2 regions of the Camelimonas sp. ID_303_24 genome follow, and region 1 is predicted to be linked to the other one. Evidence: predicted binding sites of a transcription regulator. Region 1 holds the regulator's gene; the other holds the start of a gene.
The links. Region 1 encodes LexA, which represses DNA repair genes until DNA is damaged. Its sites were predicted from a motif close to TGTTCNNNNTGTGTTCNG; they were not measured.
Positions count from the first base shown of each region.

Region 2: the regulator LexA is predicted to act here: its motif matches at 5,180-5,197, upstream of recA (recombinase RecA).

Region 1 is NZ_JBLLJM010000002.1:456,839-464,264, forward strand. It holds gene ACERNI_RS02515 (anthranilate synthase component II) at 1-6, shown strand, start outside; gene trpD (anthranilate phosphoribosyltransferase) at 15-1,040, shown strand; gene trpC (indole-3-glycerol phosphate synthase TrpC) at 1,037-1,831, shown strand; gene ACERNI_RS02530 (hypothetical protein) at 1,949-2,419, opposite strand; gene ACERNI_RS02535 (flavin-containing monooxygenase) at 2,816-4,642, opposite strand; gene ACERNI_RS02540 (hypothetical protein) at 4,672-5,016, opposite strand; gene lexA (transcriptional repressor LexA) at 4,975-5,712, shown strand; gene ACERNI_RS02550 (ComEC/Rec2 family competence protein) at 5,870-7,426, opposite strand, start outside.
Region 2 is NZ_JBLLJM010000023.1:23,291-30,716, reverse strand. It holds gene ACERNI_RS16065 (NnrU family protein) at 1-313, opposite strand, end outside; gene ACERNI_RS16060 (GlsB/YeaQ/YmgE family stress response membrane protein) at 700-951, shown strand; gene alaS (alanine--tRNA ligase) at 1,158-3,809, opposite strand; gene recA (recombinase RecA) at 4,020-5,105, opposite strand; gene cckA (cell cycle histidine kinase CckA) at 5,369-7,426, opposite strand, start outside.

The DNA.
Region 1 (7,426 bases):
AACTGACCGACGCCATGGATGCTTTCAAACCCTTCATCGCCAAGGTGGCGACCGGCGCGGCGCTGACCCGCGACGAAGCCCGCGCCGCCTTCGAGAACCTGCTCTCCGGCGAGGTGACGCCCTCCCAGGCTGGCGCCTTCCTGATGGCCCTGCGGGTGCGCGGCGAAAGCCTGGACGAGATCGTCGGCGCCGTCAGCGCCATGCGCGGCCGCATGACGGCGGTCCAGGCTCCGGCCGGCGCCATTGATATCGTCGGCACCGGCGGCGACAATGTCGGCACCTGGAATGTCTCGACCCTCAGCGCCTTCGTCGTCGCCGCCTGCGGCGCGCCGGTGGCGAAGCACGGCAATCGCGCCGCGTCGTCGAAATCCGGCTCGGCCGACGTGCTGCTGGCGCTTGGCGTCAATCTGGACCTTGGCCCGGCCGACATCGCCCGCTGCATCCAGGAAGCCGGCATCGGCTTCATGTTCGCGCCCAACCATCACGCGTCGATGCGCCATGTGGCGCCGGTGCGCACCGAACTGGGCGCGCGGACCATCTTCAACATTCTGGGGCCGCTCTCGAATCCGGCTTCCGTGAAGCGGCAACTGCTCGGCTCCTTCTCGGCCATGTGGCTGGAGCCGATGGTGCGGGTGCTGCAAACGCTCGGCGCCGAACGGGTGTGGGCGGTGCACGGTTCCGATGGGCTGGACGAGATCACCACCACTGGCCCGACCCAGGTGGTGGCGCTGGAAGATGGCGCCGTGCGCACATTCACCGTGCAGCCGGAGGATGTTGGCCTGAAGCGGGCCAGCCTCGATGACCTGAAGGGCGGCGATCCGGAGCATAACGCCTCCGCCGCCATGCGCCTGCTCCAGGGTGAACCTGGCGCCTACCGCGACATCGTGCTGATGAATGCCGGCGCGGCGCTGGTCGTCGCCGGCAAGGCGGACGATCTGGCCGCCGGCGTCGCCATGGCGGCGCAGGCCATCGACAGCGGCGCGGCGCGCAAGACGCTGGAAAAGCTGGTCCGGGCGAGCCACGCGGGAGCAACGGCATGAGCAATGTTCTGGAACGAATCGGCGCTTACAAGCTGGAGGAGATCGCCGCTGCGAAGGCCGCGATCCCCCAGGCGCAAATCGAGCAACTGGCCGCCTCCGCCCCGGCGCCGCGCGGCTTTCTGGCCGCGCTGGAGCGGAAAATCGACGCCGGCCAGCCGGCGCTGATCGCCGAAATCAAGAAGGCCAGCCCGTCGAAGGGGCTGATCCGCGCCGATTTCGATCCGCCGGCGCTGGCCCGCGCCTATGAGGCCGGCGGCGCCGCCTGCCTGTCGGTGCTGACCGATACCCCGTCGTTTCAGGGCAGCCCGGAGTTCCTGAAGGCGGCGCGCGCCGCCTGCGCCCTGCCCGCCCTGCGCAAGGATTTCCTCTACGATCCTTACCAGGTGTTCGAAGCCCGGGCCTGGGGCGCTGACTGCATCCTTGTCATCATGGCCTCGGTCGACGACGCCCTGGCGCTGGAGCTGACGCGGACGGCGACCCGCCTTGGCATGGACACGCTGGTGGAGGTGCACGACGGCGACGAACTGGAGCGCGCGCTGAAGCTGCCGTCGCGGCTGATCGGCGTCAACAACCGCGACCTGCGCACCTTCGAGGTGTCGCTGACGGTGACCGAACGCCTGGCCCCGCGCGTGCCGGCCGATCGCGTGCTGGTGGGAGAAAGCGGCATCTTCACGCCGCAGGATATCGCCCGCCTCGCCGCCTGCAAGGTCAACGCCTATCTGGTGGGCGAAAGCCTGATGCGCCAGGAGGACGTGACCGCCGCGACGCAGGCGCTGCTGGCCGCCGCCTGACCCCCAGGCTGCCTGACCCAATGGAGGCTGGCCTGGCCATGGCGGCGCCTGAGCCAGGAGCCGTAGCCAGGCAGCCGTCCAGTCATGCAACCAGCCCGGTCAGGCCATCCGACCGTCTCAGTCGCGCGGCGCCACGAATGTCAGCCCGTCGCCATCGGCCTTGCAGGTCAGTTCCGTGGCGTCGCTGAGCGGCTTCATGGTCGCCGGGTCCAGCTGGCGCAGGTACACATGCGCCAGTCCATCCGGCGTCAGGCGCAGGCGCACATATTGCAGCGTCATCGCGCCGGTTTTTGATGACAGGAACAAATGGCTGTCGGAGGTGGCGATCCACCGGTCGATGACATTCCACGCCTGAAAGCGCACCACGGCGAATCCCGTCGGGCCAAACGTCTTGCCAGCGCCAGCCGCCTTGTCAGCGCCAGACATTTTGCTGACCTCGCGACCAGTCCGTTCGCATTTGCCAAGGCGCATCACCACGCCGGGAAGCTCGCCGGCGGCCAGGCGTCCCGCGAGATCGTCATGGCTCCAGGCCGCCTGCCCGGCGCGCGGCGCAACAAGGACAACAACAGCTACAAGCAATAACTTCATTGAAAAATGGTACATACGCATAATAATCACCAGTATTTCAAATAAATATCCGCAGGTTCTGACGATACAGCACCTGCGGCATGTGGAAATACCAGTGAATGCGCATGACGGTGAATATATGCGCGCGCCAGTTGCCGGAGCCGCTGCGGCGCCCGGCAACCATGCAGATCATCGCAGCCGCAGGCCGGCATCGCGGCGCAACTGCGGCCGCCCCGCGCATGACCGGGCGCGATGCGCACGGGGCTTTTGCCGCCGCCTGCCTTTACTTGCCTTTCGGCTGTCGCCCTCAGTGCCGCCGCGCTCTGCCCTGTGGCGTTTCTGCCCGGTGGCGTTTCTTCCTGGGCGCGTTTCTTCCTGGGCGCGTTTCTTCCAGGTCGGGTTCTACCCGGCGGCGCCTTATTCCGCAGCCTGGGCGCCGTAACTCAGCTCCAGCCCGTCCATGTCGCCCTTCTGACGCCAGGTCTCCCACATGCGAAGGAACACCGTCGGGCCCCGCCAGTACTGATTGTTCTTCAGCACCCGCATGTTGTTCACGTTGCCTTCGTTGTTGTAGTAGCCCGGCGTGCACTCCTCCAGATAAGGCACGCGGGCGCGGGCGATCTTGACGCAGGCATCCACCCACGCCTTTTCCGCCGCCGCCGTTGCCTCGACGGTGATCGCGCCGCGTTCGCGCATCTGCCGCAACAGCCAGCCGATATGACGGGTCTGCTCATCCAGCATGTGCTGGAAATTGGGGCTCTGGCCCGACTGGATCGGCGTGACGATGAAGCAGTTGGGGAAGCCGCGCGAGAACAGCCCGTGGAAGGTTTCGGCCCCGTCCCGCCATTTCTCGGTCAGCGTCAGGCCGTCCCGGCCGTAAACCTCAAGGCCGAAGCGGCGGGTGATGTCGGTGCCAACCTCGAAGCCGGTGGCGTAGATCAGGCAATCCAGTTCATAGGATTTGCCGTCGACGACGACGCCGGTTTCGGTGATGCGCTCGACGCCCCGCCCCTGCGTATCGATGAGATGGACGTTGGGGCGGTTGAAGGTCGGCAGATAGCCATCGTGGAAGCACGGCCGCTTGCAGAACTGGCTGTACCAGGGCTTCAGCGCCGAGGCGATGGCGGCATCCCTGACGATGGAATCAACGCGGGCGCGCACCCGCTCCATTTTCTGAAAGTCAGCCAGTTCGATCAGCTTCTCCGGGTCTTCGACAACCTCGCCCTGTTTCTGCTTGCGCCGCGCCGCCAGCAGAATGTTGCCGATGAGATCGGTCCAGCCGTCATTGACCAGATCCTCCTCGAACTCTCCGCCCGAGACAACGGCGGTGAAATTGTCCATGCGCTCCCGCTGCCAGCCCGGCTGGAGCGAACCGGCCCAATCCATGTCGGTCGGCCGGTCATCGCGCACGTCGATGGACGACGGCGTGCGCTGGAAGACGAACAGTTCCTTTGACCATTCGCCAAGATGCGGCACGCACTGCACCGCCGTGGCCCCGGTGCCGATGATGCCCACCCGCTTGTCGGCAAGGCCGGTGAGATTGCCGTGCGAATCGCCGCCAGTGTAAGCGTAGTCCCAGCGGCTGGTGTGGAAGCTGTGGCCCCTGAAAGTCTCCACGCCCGGAATGCCAGGCAGCTTCGGCCGGTCCAGCGGACCGCCGACGAGGATGACGAAGCGGGCGGAAATTTCATCGCCGCGATCAGTGCGCACATGCCAGCGCGCGGCCGCCTCATCCCAGCGCATCTCCGTCGCCACGGTCTGGAACAGGGCGTGCGGGTAAAGATCGAAATGACGGGCGACCCGGTGGGCCTGGGCAAGAATTTCCGGCGCGCGGGCATATTTGCGCTGCGGCGTGTAGCCGGTTTCTTCCAGCAAGGGCAGGTAAATATAGCTTTCCGTATCACAGGCCGCGCCCGGATAACGGTTCCAGTACCAGGTGCCGCCGAAGTCGCCGCCCTTCTCGATGATCCGGAACGATTCGATCCCCGCCTCGCGCAGGCGCGCGCCAGAGAGCAGCCCGCCGAAGCCGCCGCCGATAACAACGGCGTCAACGGTTTCGCGCACCGGCTCACGGGTGAAACCCGGCGCGACATAGGGATCGTCCAGATAATGCGCGAAATCACCGGTCATGGCGGCGTACTGCTGGTTCCCGTCGGAACGCAGACGCCTGTCCCGCTCCTCCCGGTAACGCGCCTTCAGCGCATCGATCTCGATATGCGCGGCGTTATCGCCCGTAGCTGACATGTTTCACTCCCGGCGCAAGCGTCATGACTTTATGAAATATCCTTATTCTTGATAAAGATACTGATCAGTACCAATAGCCATGTCAACTGCGGCTTCGCCATGATCGCGTCTGCGCCCGGCGCATGGAAAACCCAGGTCGCGCCGCCGCACTGCCAGCAGCGCAGCGCCTGCCACCCCGGCCCATTTGCATCCGGATCACATATTGCGGAACACAGCAGGAACATGCAATACTGTTCATGATTTGTTTCGTTGCAGAATCGGCCTGTCAGTTTTGCCCGTTCGTCTGGCGTTAAGGCGGGGGCTGGCTGCTCTGTCATTGGGGGTGAGAGACGATGTTGACGGCCAAGCAGCACGAGCTTTTGCGGTTTATCCATCAACGCCTTCAGGAAACCGGCGTGCCACCGTCGTTTGACGAGATGAAGGAGGCTCTGGATCTCAAATCGAAGTCCGGCATCCATCGCCTGATCATGGCGCTTGAGGAGCGTGGATTCATTCGCCGGCTACCCAACCGGGCGCGCGCCGTCGAGGTGTTGCGCATGCCTGACATCCAGCAGGGAGCTGGAGGAAAGCCCGCGCAGACGGGTTTCCGGCCGCGCGTGGTGGCGGGCGGCAAAAGCGCCGCAACGGTGGCGAAACGCACGGACAACGAAGGCTTTTCCCCCGCGATGACGGATGGGCAGATCCCGGGTGTCGTCGCGGTGCCGCTGATCGGGCGCATCGCCGCCGGCGCGCCCATCAGCGCCATACAGCATCAGGGCGAGAGCATCCCCCTCCCCGTCGGCCTGCTGGGCGCGGGTGACCATTACGCCCTGGAGGTGCGCGGCGATTCGATGATCGACGCCGGCATTCTGGAAGGCGACACCGTGGTGATCCGCCGTCAGGATTCCGCCGATAATGGCGACATCATCGTCGCGCTGATCGATGATGAGGAAGCAACCCTGAAGCGCCTGCGCAAACGCGGCCCCAGCGTTGAACTGGAAGCCGCCAATCCGCAGTTCGAGAACCGGGTGCTGCCGGCCGGCCGGGTGAAAATTCAGGGCAAGCTCGTCAGCCTGGTGCGGCGTTATTGAAGCGCCGCCCCGGCATTTGGGAAACCGCGCCGGGTCAGGCTCTTCAGGGCAGTCGCCAGCTTCAGCGGATTGGCCATGTCCCAACTGCTGGATGACGCCGGACGGTTGCGCGGCTCGCGGGTTCTGATGGCGTTTTCGCTTGTGCCGTGCGGGGCGCTCAATCCGGCTGCGCGGCGCCGGTTTCGCCACGCGCGTCATCATCGGGGTCCGTTCCGCCGCCGGCGTTTGCCTCCCTGCCTTGTTCTGGCGTCGTCGCGCCATGCTGATCCGGCGTTCGCCGCGCCGGCCGCTCCGGGGCTGGCTGGAAACTCCGGTGTGTGGGCGGTTCGTATCGTGGTGGCCGGGCCGGCGTCCATGGCCAGCCTTCCCCGGGCTGCCGCACGCGCCTTACCGTGGCCGCGCCTTCATGCAGATAGATGCTGGCGGCCCCCTGCTGCGCCAGTGTCTGACGATCCAGCGCCACGGCCGCGCGACATCCCGATGGCGCGCGATGCGGGGAGACGATGACATCGGCGCGGGCGCAATCTTCAAACAGGCCGCGTCGCTCCCGGCTCCATGCGATGGCGCCGCCATCATCGCGGAGCGCGGTGCAGCCCAACGGATCGCAGCGCGCGCCAGCCCGCAGGGAAGGATCGCTCGCCGCCCGCTGGTCGCCAATGGCGCGCAACCATTGTTCAACGGTGAACGATGACGGCGTTCCCAGCAGGGTGACGCGCAGCCGTCCATCAGAATCGCGCCCCTGGCCCTGCACCACCAGCGCTCCGCGTCCCTGCCGGTCGACCAGCACATCCGGCTTTGAGGCGAACTGGAGCAGAACCAGACCGGCGAACGCCGGCGCAAGGGCCGCCCAGCGCAGGGGCGAGCGCCAGATGACAAACCAGATGATGGCTACGCTCAGGCACAATAATGCGCCCGGCCCAGGCGCGGCGACGCCGGCGACGGCGTGGGGCGTCGCCGCGATGCGCATGGAGACGTAAAGCACCGGCTCGGTCGCCGCCCCCATGACCCACCAGACCGGCCAGTCCAGCCCAAGCGCCGTCAGGGCGACGCCCACGACGGCGGCGGGCATCACCACCAGCGACAGAAATGGCAAAGCCATGGCGTTGCCGACCAGCCCCAGCGGATACACCGACTGGAAATGCCAGACGCTGAATGGTCCGGTCGCCAGCTCACAAACCAGCGTCGTCAGTCCGACTGCGACCAGCGGCGCCATCGCCCGGCGGACCAGACCAGGCCCGGCGCGACGCCGGCGCGGCTGCCCTGGCGTGACCGCGCTGCGGTCCGCCAGCGCGATCAGCCCGGCCACGGCCGCGAACGACATCTGGAAGCCAGGCCCCAGCAGGCTTTCCGGCTCGCGCACAAGCACAATCATCGCCGCCACGGCCAGATTGTGCATGGAGAGCGCCGGCCGGTCGACCAGAATGGCGCCAAGCATGGCGAGGATCATGATCAATGACCGTTCGGTCGCGACATCGGCCCCGGAGAAGACGCAATAGGCGGTCGCTCCGGCCATGGCGAGGACAGCGGCGATCTTGCGCACCGGCAGATGCAGCGCGCACCACGGCGAGAGCGCCAGAAGCGCGCGCGCCGTCCAGAAGAACATGCCGGCGGCCAACACCATGTGCAGCCCGGAAATGGAGATGATGTGATAGATGCCGGCGGCCCGCAGCCAGGCGTTGGTCTCCTCCGCGATCTGCCCGCGCTTGCCGGTGAC
Region 2 (7,426 bases), on a different contig from region 1:
TCGGATGGCCAAGGCGCGACTTGATGTGGCCGGGCGTATAGGCGGCAATGAGGAGAATGAAAACCGGCAGGTTAATGAGAAACGCCAGATGACGGGTCCAGACCGGCGGATCCCAAACCTGGATGTAGCCAGCCTGGCGATAATCGTGGAAGCCCCAGACGATCAGCGCGAGTCCAATCAGCGCCAGCAGGCTGACGGCGCCGCGATAGCCCCCGACGCCCCACGCGGCGCGCAGGCGATCACGCACGCCCCGCGCGACCGCGGGCGCATGGGCTGCGAAAAACAATACGAGACCTGCGACCAGCTTGAACATTGCGCCACCGGCGAACCGGCCCCCTGTCAAAACACGCGATCACGGGACGCCCCCTGACCAGGAAGGCGCGGGAACGCCATGGAACTTGTGCAATACAGAACCTGGGCATTCCCGACGCGCGTGGCGCGCGCCAGAAACCAGCCTTCCTCGCAAACGCCCCCAAAGCGTGAGCGCTGCAAAGCGAAGCCGCATACTGTTTAAAGCACCGGCCCCGCCACGCAACCCGCCATCACAGACTTCTTGCACGTCGGGCAGGTTTGCGGGACGATCAGGCGTCGAACTCCAGACCGACACGCGGCCCTGACAAAGACTGTCGTCCCTATCATCGTGCATGCAACCAAAGGCCGCGCCTGACGTTGACTGGTCACAGCAAAGGAGCGCTTGCAATGGGAACTGCCCAGGTTGGCTGGATCGCCGCCATCATCGTTGGTGGCTTTGCCGGATGGTTCGCTTCAATGTTCATGAAGAGCGACACCGGCGTTCTGCTCAATATCGTGCTCGGCATTGTCGGCGCGGCTGTCGCCAATCTGTTGCTGAGCCTCGTCGGCGTGGCGCTCGGCGGCTGGCTTGGCTATCTGGTCGCCGGATTTATTGGCGCCTGTATCCTGATCGCCATTGCCCGGGCGGTGCGACGATAGGGCAACGCCCGCTCCGCCGCTGCAATGACCGGCGGCGGAAACAAAAAGGCCTGGATGCATGCATCCAGGCCTTTTTTTACTCATCAGGTTCTCTGCCGACCAGCCAACATACTGGACCTGAGGTCTTCTCTACCTGCTGGTCCGGTCTCACAGACTGGCCCTGGACGCAACGCGCCTGCCTGTCTCGCCGGGGAGCATTCAGGCGATCAGGCCGCGATGACGCCTTCGACCGCCTTCAGCGCCGCATCCGCCGCCGCGCCATCCGGGCCGCCGGCCTGGGCCATATCCGGGCGACCGCCGCCGCCCTTGCCGCCAAGCGCCGCCGAGCCAGCCCGCACAAGGGTGATGGCGTCAAAGCGATCGACCAGATCCGGCGTGACGCCCACGACGATGGCGGCCTTGCCATCGTCGGCGACGCTGACCAGCGCCACCACGCCAGAACCAACCTTCTTCTTGGCGTCGTCAACGAGACCCTTCAGGTCCTTCATCTCCACGCCAGCCACGGCGCGGGCGAAATACTTCACGCCATTGACTTCGCGCACCGGCTCCCCGCCGCCCTCGGAACCGCCGCCCATCGCCAGCTTCTTGCGGGCGTCGGCCAGATCGCGTTCGAGCTTGCGCTTCTCGTCGAGCAGGCTCTCGAGGCGGCCGGCGGCCTCATCGACCGGTGTCTTCAGCAGGGCCGCCAGATCACGCAGCCGGGCGCTTTCGCCAGAGAGATGCCGGCGGGCCGAGGCGCCGGTCAGGGCCTCGATGCGGCGCACGCCAGCGGCGACGCCGCCTTCCGCAACCACCGTCACCAGACCGATGTCGCCGGTGCGCTCCACATGCGTGCCGCCGCACAGTTCAATGGAGAAATCGCGGTTGGCCCCGTCGAGCGTCCGGCCCATGGAAACAACGCGAACCTCATCGCCATACTTCTCGCCAAACAGGGCGCGGGCGCCAGACTCGATCGCCTCATCCACCGCCATCAAACGGGTGACGACCGGACTGTTCTGCACGATGATATCGTTGGCGATATCGGAAATCTGCGCCAGCTCTTCCGGAGAAATCGGCTTGGGGTGGCTGATGTCGAAACGCAGCCGCTCTGGCGTGACCAACGAGCCCTTCTGCGCCACGTGATCACCCAGGACCAGCCGCAGCGCTTCATGCAGCAGATGGGTGGCGGAGTGGTTGGCGCGAATGGCGCGGCGACGCTCGTGATCCACCTGCAGTTCAGCCGCCTGGCCGACCCGCAGTTCGCCTTCCACGACCGTCACGTCATGGACCAACAGATCGCCAAGCTTTTTCGCTGTCGATGTGATGCGGGCGCGGAACCCGGCGCCGGCCGCGACGCCCTCATCGCCCACCTGACCGCCAGACTCGCCATAGAACGGCGTCTGGTTGAACACCGCTTGCGCGGTTTCGCCAGCGCGAACGACGTCGATCTCGGCGCCGTCGCGCACCAGGGCAACAACGCTGCCCTCGGCCTGCTCGGTGTCATAGCCAAGGAATTCGGTGGCGCCGACGCGCTCACGGATGCCGAACCAGACGCGATCGGTCGCGGCCTCGCCCGAACCAGACCAATTGGCGCGCGCCAGTTCGCGCTGACGCTGCATGGCGCTGTCAAACGCATTGGTATCAACGCCAACGCCACGGGCGCGCAAGGCGTCCTGGGTCAGGTCAAGCGGGAAGCCATAGGTGTCGTAAAGGGTGAACGCGGTCTCGCCGGACAGGCGATCGCCCTCGCGCAGATCACGGGTCTCGTCCTCCAGAATGGCGAGGCCCCGCTCAAGGGTGCGGCGGAAGCGGACTTCCTCCAGTCGCAGCGTCTCGGTGATCAGCGCCTCGGCGCGGCCAAGCTCGGGGAACGCCTCGCCCATCTCGCGCTTCAGCGCCGGGAACAGCCGCCACATCAGCGGCTCGCGGGCGCCAAGCAACTGGCCGTGGCGCATGGCGCGGCGCATGATGCGGCGCAGCACATAGCCCCGGCCCTCATTGGAGGGCAGCACGCCGTCGGCGATCAGGAACGAACAGGCGCGCAGATGGTCGGCGATGACCCGGTGACTGACGCCCTGGGGGCCATCTGGATCGACGCCGGTCAGATTGGCCACAGCCATGATGAGCGCGCGCATCATGTCGGTGGCATAATTGTCGTGGGTGCCCTGCAGGACTGCGGAAATCCGCTCCAGCCCCATGCCGGTATCGATGGACGGACGCGGCAGGCTCAACCGCTCACCCGGCGCCAGCTGGTCAAACTGCATGAACACGAGATTCCAGATCTCGATGAAACGGTCGCCGTCCTCATCCGGGCTACCGGGCGGGCCGCCAGGGATGTGGTCGCCGTGGTCATAGAAGATTTCCGAGCACGGCCCGCAGGGGCCAGTGTCGCCCATCATCCAGAAATTGTCCGAGGTGGAGATGCGGATGATCTTGCTTTCGGGCAGGCCGATCTTGCGCCAGAGACCATACGCCTCATCGTCCTCGGAATAGACGGTGACGAGCAGCTTGCTCTCGGGAAGGCCGAACTCTCTGGTGACCAGGCTCCACGCCAGCTCGATGGCGTTTTCCTTGAAATAGTCGCCGAAAGAGAAGTTGCCCAGCATCTCGAAGAAGGTGTGATGGCGGGCCGTGTAACCGACATTGTCGAGATCGTTGTGCTTGCCGCCGGCGCGCACACACTTCTGCGAGGACGTCGCCCGCACATAGGGCCGCTTTTCGGCGCCCGTGAACACGTTCTTGAACGGAACCATGCCGGCGTTGGTGAACATCAGCGTTGGATCGTTCCGGGGAACGAGCGGAGCCGACGGCACGACTTCATGGCCGTTCCTGGCAAAGTAATCGAGGAAGGTCGATCGAATTTCGTTGACGCCGCTCATCAGAAACACGCACTCGGGACAGATGCAGGACGGCCGGTCGCCACCCCTTCAGCACACGTCTTCTAGTGAGGCGACGCGCCCTTGTCGAGATTGGAAACCGGAGTGATGCGCCAGTGGCCAACATGCGCTCAACGGTCCAGCGCCAGCCAACGTCCGCGCATGACGGATAAAGCAGAAACGCCGGCGGATCATCATCCGCCGGCGTCAGCATCAGGCCTCGCCTTCATCCAGTTCATCTTCTGAAGGATCGATATTCTCCAGAATACGTTCAGCAAGGAGACCGGCGTTCTGGCGAATGGCAGCCTCAATGCGGTCGGCGATCTCGGGGTTCTGCCGCAGGAACGTCTTGGCGTTCTCGCGCCCCTGTCCCAGACGCTGGCTGTCGTAGGAGAACCAGGCGCCCGACTTGTCGACGATGCCGCCCTTGACGCCCAGATCAATCAGTTCGCCCAGCTTGGAAATGCCCTCGCCATACATGATGTCGAATTCGACCTGCTTGAAAGGCGGCGCCACCTTGTTCTTCACCACCTTGACGCGCGTCGAGTTGCCGGTGACTTCGTCACGGTCCTTGATCGCGCCAGTGCGGCGGATGTCGAGGCGGACCGAGGCGTAGAACTTCAGCGCGTTGCCGCCCGTCGTGGTTTCCGGCGAACCGTACATCACGCCAATCTTCATGCGAATCTGGTTGATGAAGATGACCATGGTGTTGGAGCGCGAGATCGAGCCGGTAAGCTTGCGCAGGGCCTGGCTCATCAGGCGCGCCTGAAGACCCGGCTGCACCTCGCCCATCTCGCCTTCGATTTCGGCGCGCGGCGTCAGGGCCGCCACCGAGTCGATCACCAGCACGTCGATAGCGCCGGAACGCACCAGCGTATCGGCGATCTCCAGCGCCTGCTCTCCGGTGTCCGGCTGGGAAATCAGCAGGTCATCCAGCTTGACGCCCAGCTTGCGGGCGTAAACCGGGTCCAGCGCGTGCTCGGCGTCAACGAAAGCGCAAACGCCGCCTTTTTTCTGGGCCTCGGCAATGGTGTGCAGCGCCAGCGTGGTCTTGCCCGACGATTCCGGGCCGTAAACCTCAATGATGCGGCCGCGCGGCAGGCCGCCAACGCCCAAAGCGATATCAAGCCCGAGAGAGCCGGTTGACACCGTTTCGATCTCAACGGGACGATCGTTCTTGCCAAGGCGCATGATGGAGCCTTTGCCAAACGACCGCTCGATCTGGGAAAGCGCTGCGTCGAGCGCCTTTGTCTTGTCCATGGAGGAACCTTCAACGAGCCTGAGCGCGGATTGCGACATTGTCCTGTCCCTTATGGCATGACGCGTCGGGCGGCTTCAACGCGTTGTTTGTACTCTATATGTTCCATGTATCATGTTCAATATTTGTTCTCAAGTTCATATTGCGTGTAAAGGCTTTTTCCGTCAGGCGAGATGACGCCCGGGCATCGTGCGGCTTACTGCGGGGCAGAGCGACGCAACGACGCGCGCCCGGTATGACGCCGGGTAAATTTCCGGCGTCATGCCTCTGGATTTTCACGCATGCTGCGCCGCTGCGCCTGGCTTTACTCCATCTGCGCCTTCACGGCCTCGATGAGTTGTTTGAGGCTGAAGGGCTTGGGCAGGAAAACGAACGCCTCCCCTTCCGGCAGGTTCTTGCGGAAGGCGTCTTCGGCATAGCCGGATACGAACACGATGCGCGCCTGAATATCGCGGGCGCGCAGTTCGCGCAGCAATGACGGCCCATCCATTTCAGGCATGACCACATCGGAGACGACGAGATCAACCGGCTCGCCCCGCTCTTCCAGCAGGCTGATCGCCTCGCGACCGGAGGCTGCCTCCAGCACCGTATAGCCGCGGGTTGACAGGGCGCGGGAAGCAAAGGCGCGCACGGCCTCTTCATCTTCCACCAGCAGGATAACGCCGCGCCCGGTAAGGTCGGCGGCGGGCTGCCGGGCGACAACCGCGCCTTCAGCCTTCACCGGCGGCTCTTCCGCCACATGGCGCGGCAGGAAGATGCGGAAGGTCGTGCCCTTGCCCAGTTCGCTGTCGCACAGGATGAAGCCGTCCGTCTGCTTGACGATGCCATACACGGTCGACAGGCCGAGGCCCGTGCCCTTGCCTACTTCCTTGGTCGTGAAGAAGGGCTCGAAGATCTGGACCATGACTTCCGGGGGCATGCCAACGCCGGTATCGCTCACCTCAATCATCACGTAGTCGGCCGCCGGCATGCTGTCATCGTAGCGCCGGGCTTCCGTCGCCGTGACATTGCTGGTGCGGATCGACACCTTGCCGCCTTCCGGCATGGCGTCTCGCGCGTTGACCGACAGGTTCATGATGACCTGTTCAAACTGGTTGATGTCGGCCTTTACTGGCCAGATATCGCGCCCGTGATGCACGTCGAGGTCGACGCGCTCGCCCAGCAGCCGCTTGAGCAGCAGGGAAACGTCCGCCAGCACGTCGCCTACCTGCATGACCTGTGGCCGCAGCGTCTGGCGGCGCGAGAACGCCAGCAGATGCCGCACCAGCGCCGCGGCGCGGTTGGCGTTGCCCTTGATCTGCATGATGTCCTGGAAGGACGGGTCTGTCGGGCGATGCTTGGCCAGCAGCAGGTCGCTGAAACCAATGATGGCCTGCAGCACGTTATTGAAGTCATGCGCCACGCCGCCGGCGAGCTGGCCGACCGCGTTCATTTTCTGGGCCTGGGCAAACTGCGCCTCAAGGGCGCGCTGCTCGGTGGTGTCCAGCGCATAGATGATCGCCGCTTCGCCCTCGCCTTCGGCATCGTCGACGCTGCTCACATAGAACCGCGCGGACCTGCCCCCGTCGCCGGCGATCTGCGCGTCAAACGGCGCCACGTCTTCCTGACGCGCGGCTGCCCGCAGCGCCGCTTCAAGCTGCGGCGCGTCCTTTTCCGCCACCACGCCGGCAACGCCGCCGGCCACAACCTCGGCTGGAAACAGTCGCGAGAACGAAGCGTTGCTCTGCAATATGGAGCCGTCGCCAGCAATGGTGGCGATTGCCACGGGGGTGTTGTTGAAGAAGCGGGCGAAGCGAACTTCCGCCTGGCGTTGCGCCTCTGACGTCTCGCCGGTGGACGGGCGGCCGGAGGAGCGGTTGAGCACCAGCGTGCGCGACGACAGGCGCCGCCCGTTTGCATCGACCGGCGTGCGGTGCATCACCCGCACCGGCAGGATATGGCCGTCGCGCCGGCGCAGATCGAGATCGAGCGTTTCGGTCCCGCCGCCCCCATCTCCCGCCGTCGGCGCAGCCAGCAATTGCGCGGAGGCGCCCCGGGCCACGATATCGTCCAGCCGGGCGCCGCCGGCGCCGGCGCTGGCGAGGTCAATCCCCAGCCAGCCGGCCAGCGTGGCGTTCATGTAGCCAATGTCGCCATCGCCTTCGATGGAGAGGAAGCCAGCCGGCGCCTGATCGAGAAAATCAATGGCGTGCTGCAGCTCCTGGAACATCCGCTCCTGACGGTCGCGGTCAGCGGTGACATCGGTCACTGTCCACAGCAAAGGCGCCTTGCGGCCGGTCCCAAGCATGCGAACCTCCACCCGTCGCCAGGATGCGACGGCACTGGAGGCCTGGGAAAAAGAGCCGGCCTCCCTGGCGAAGCT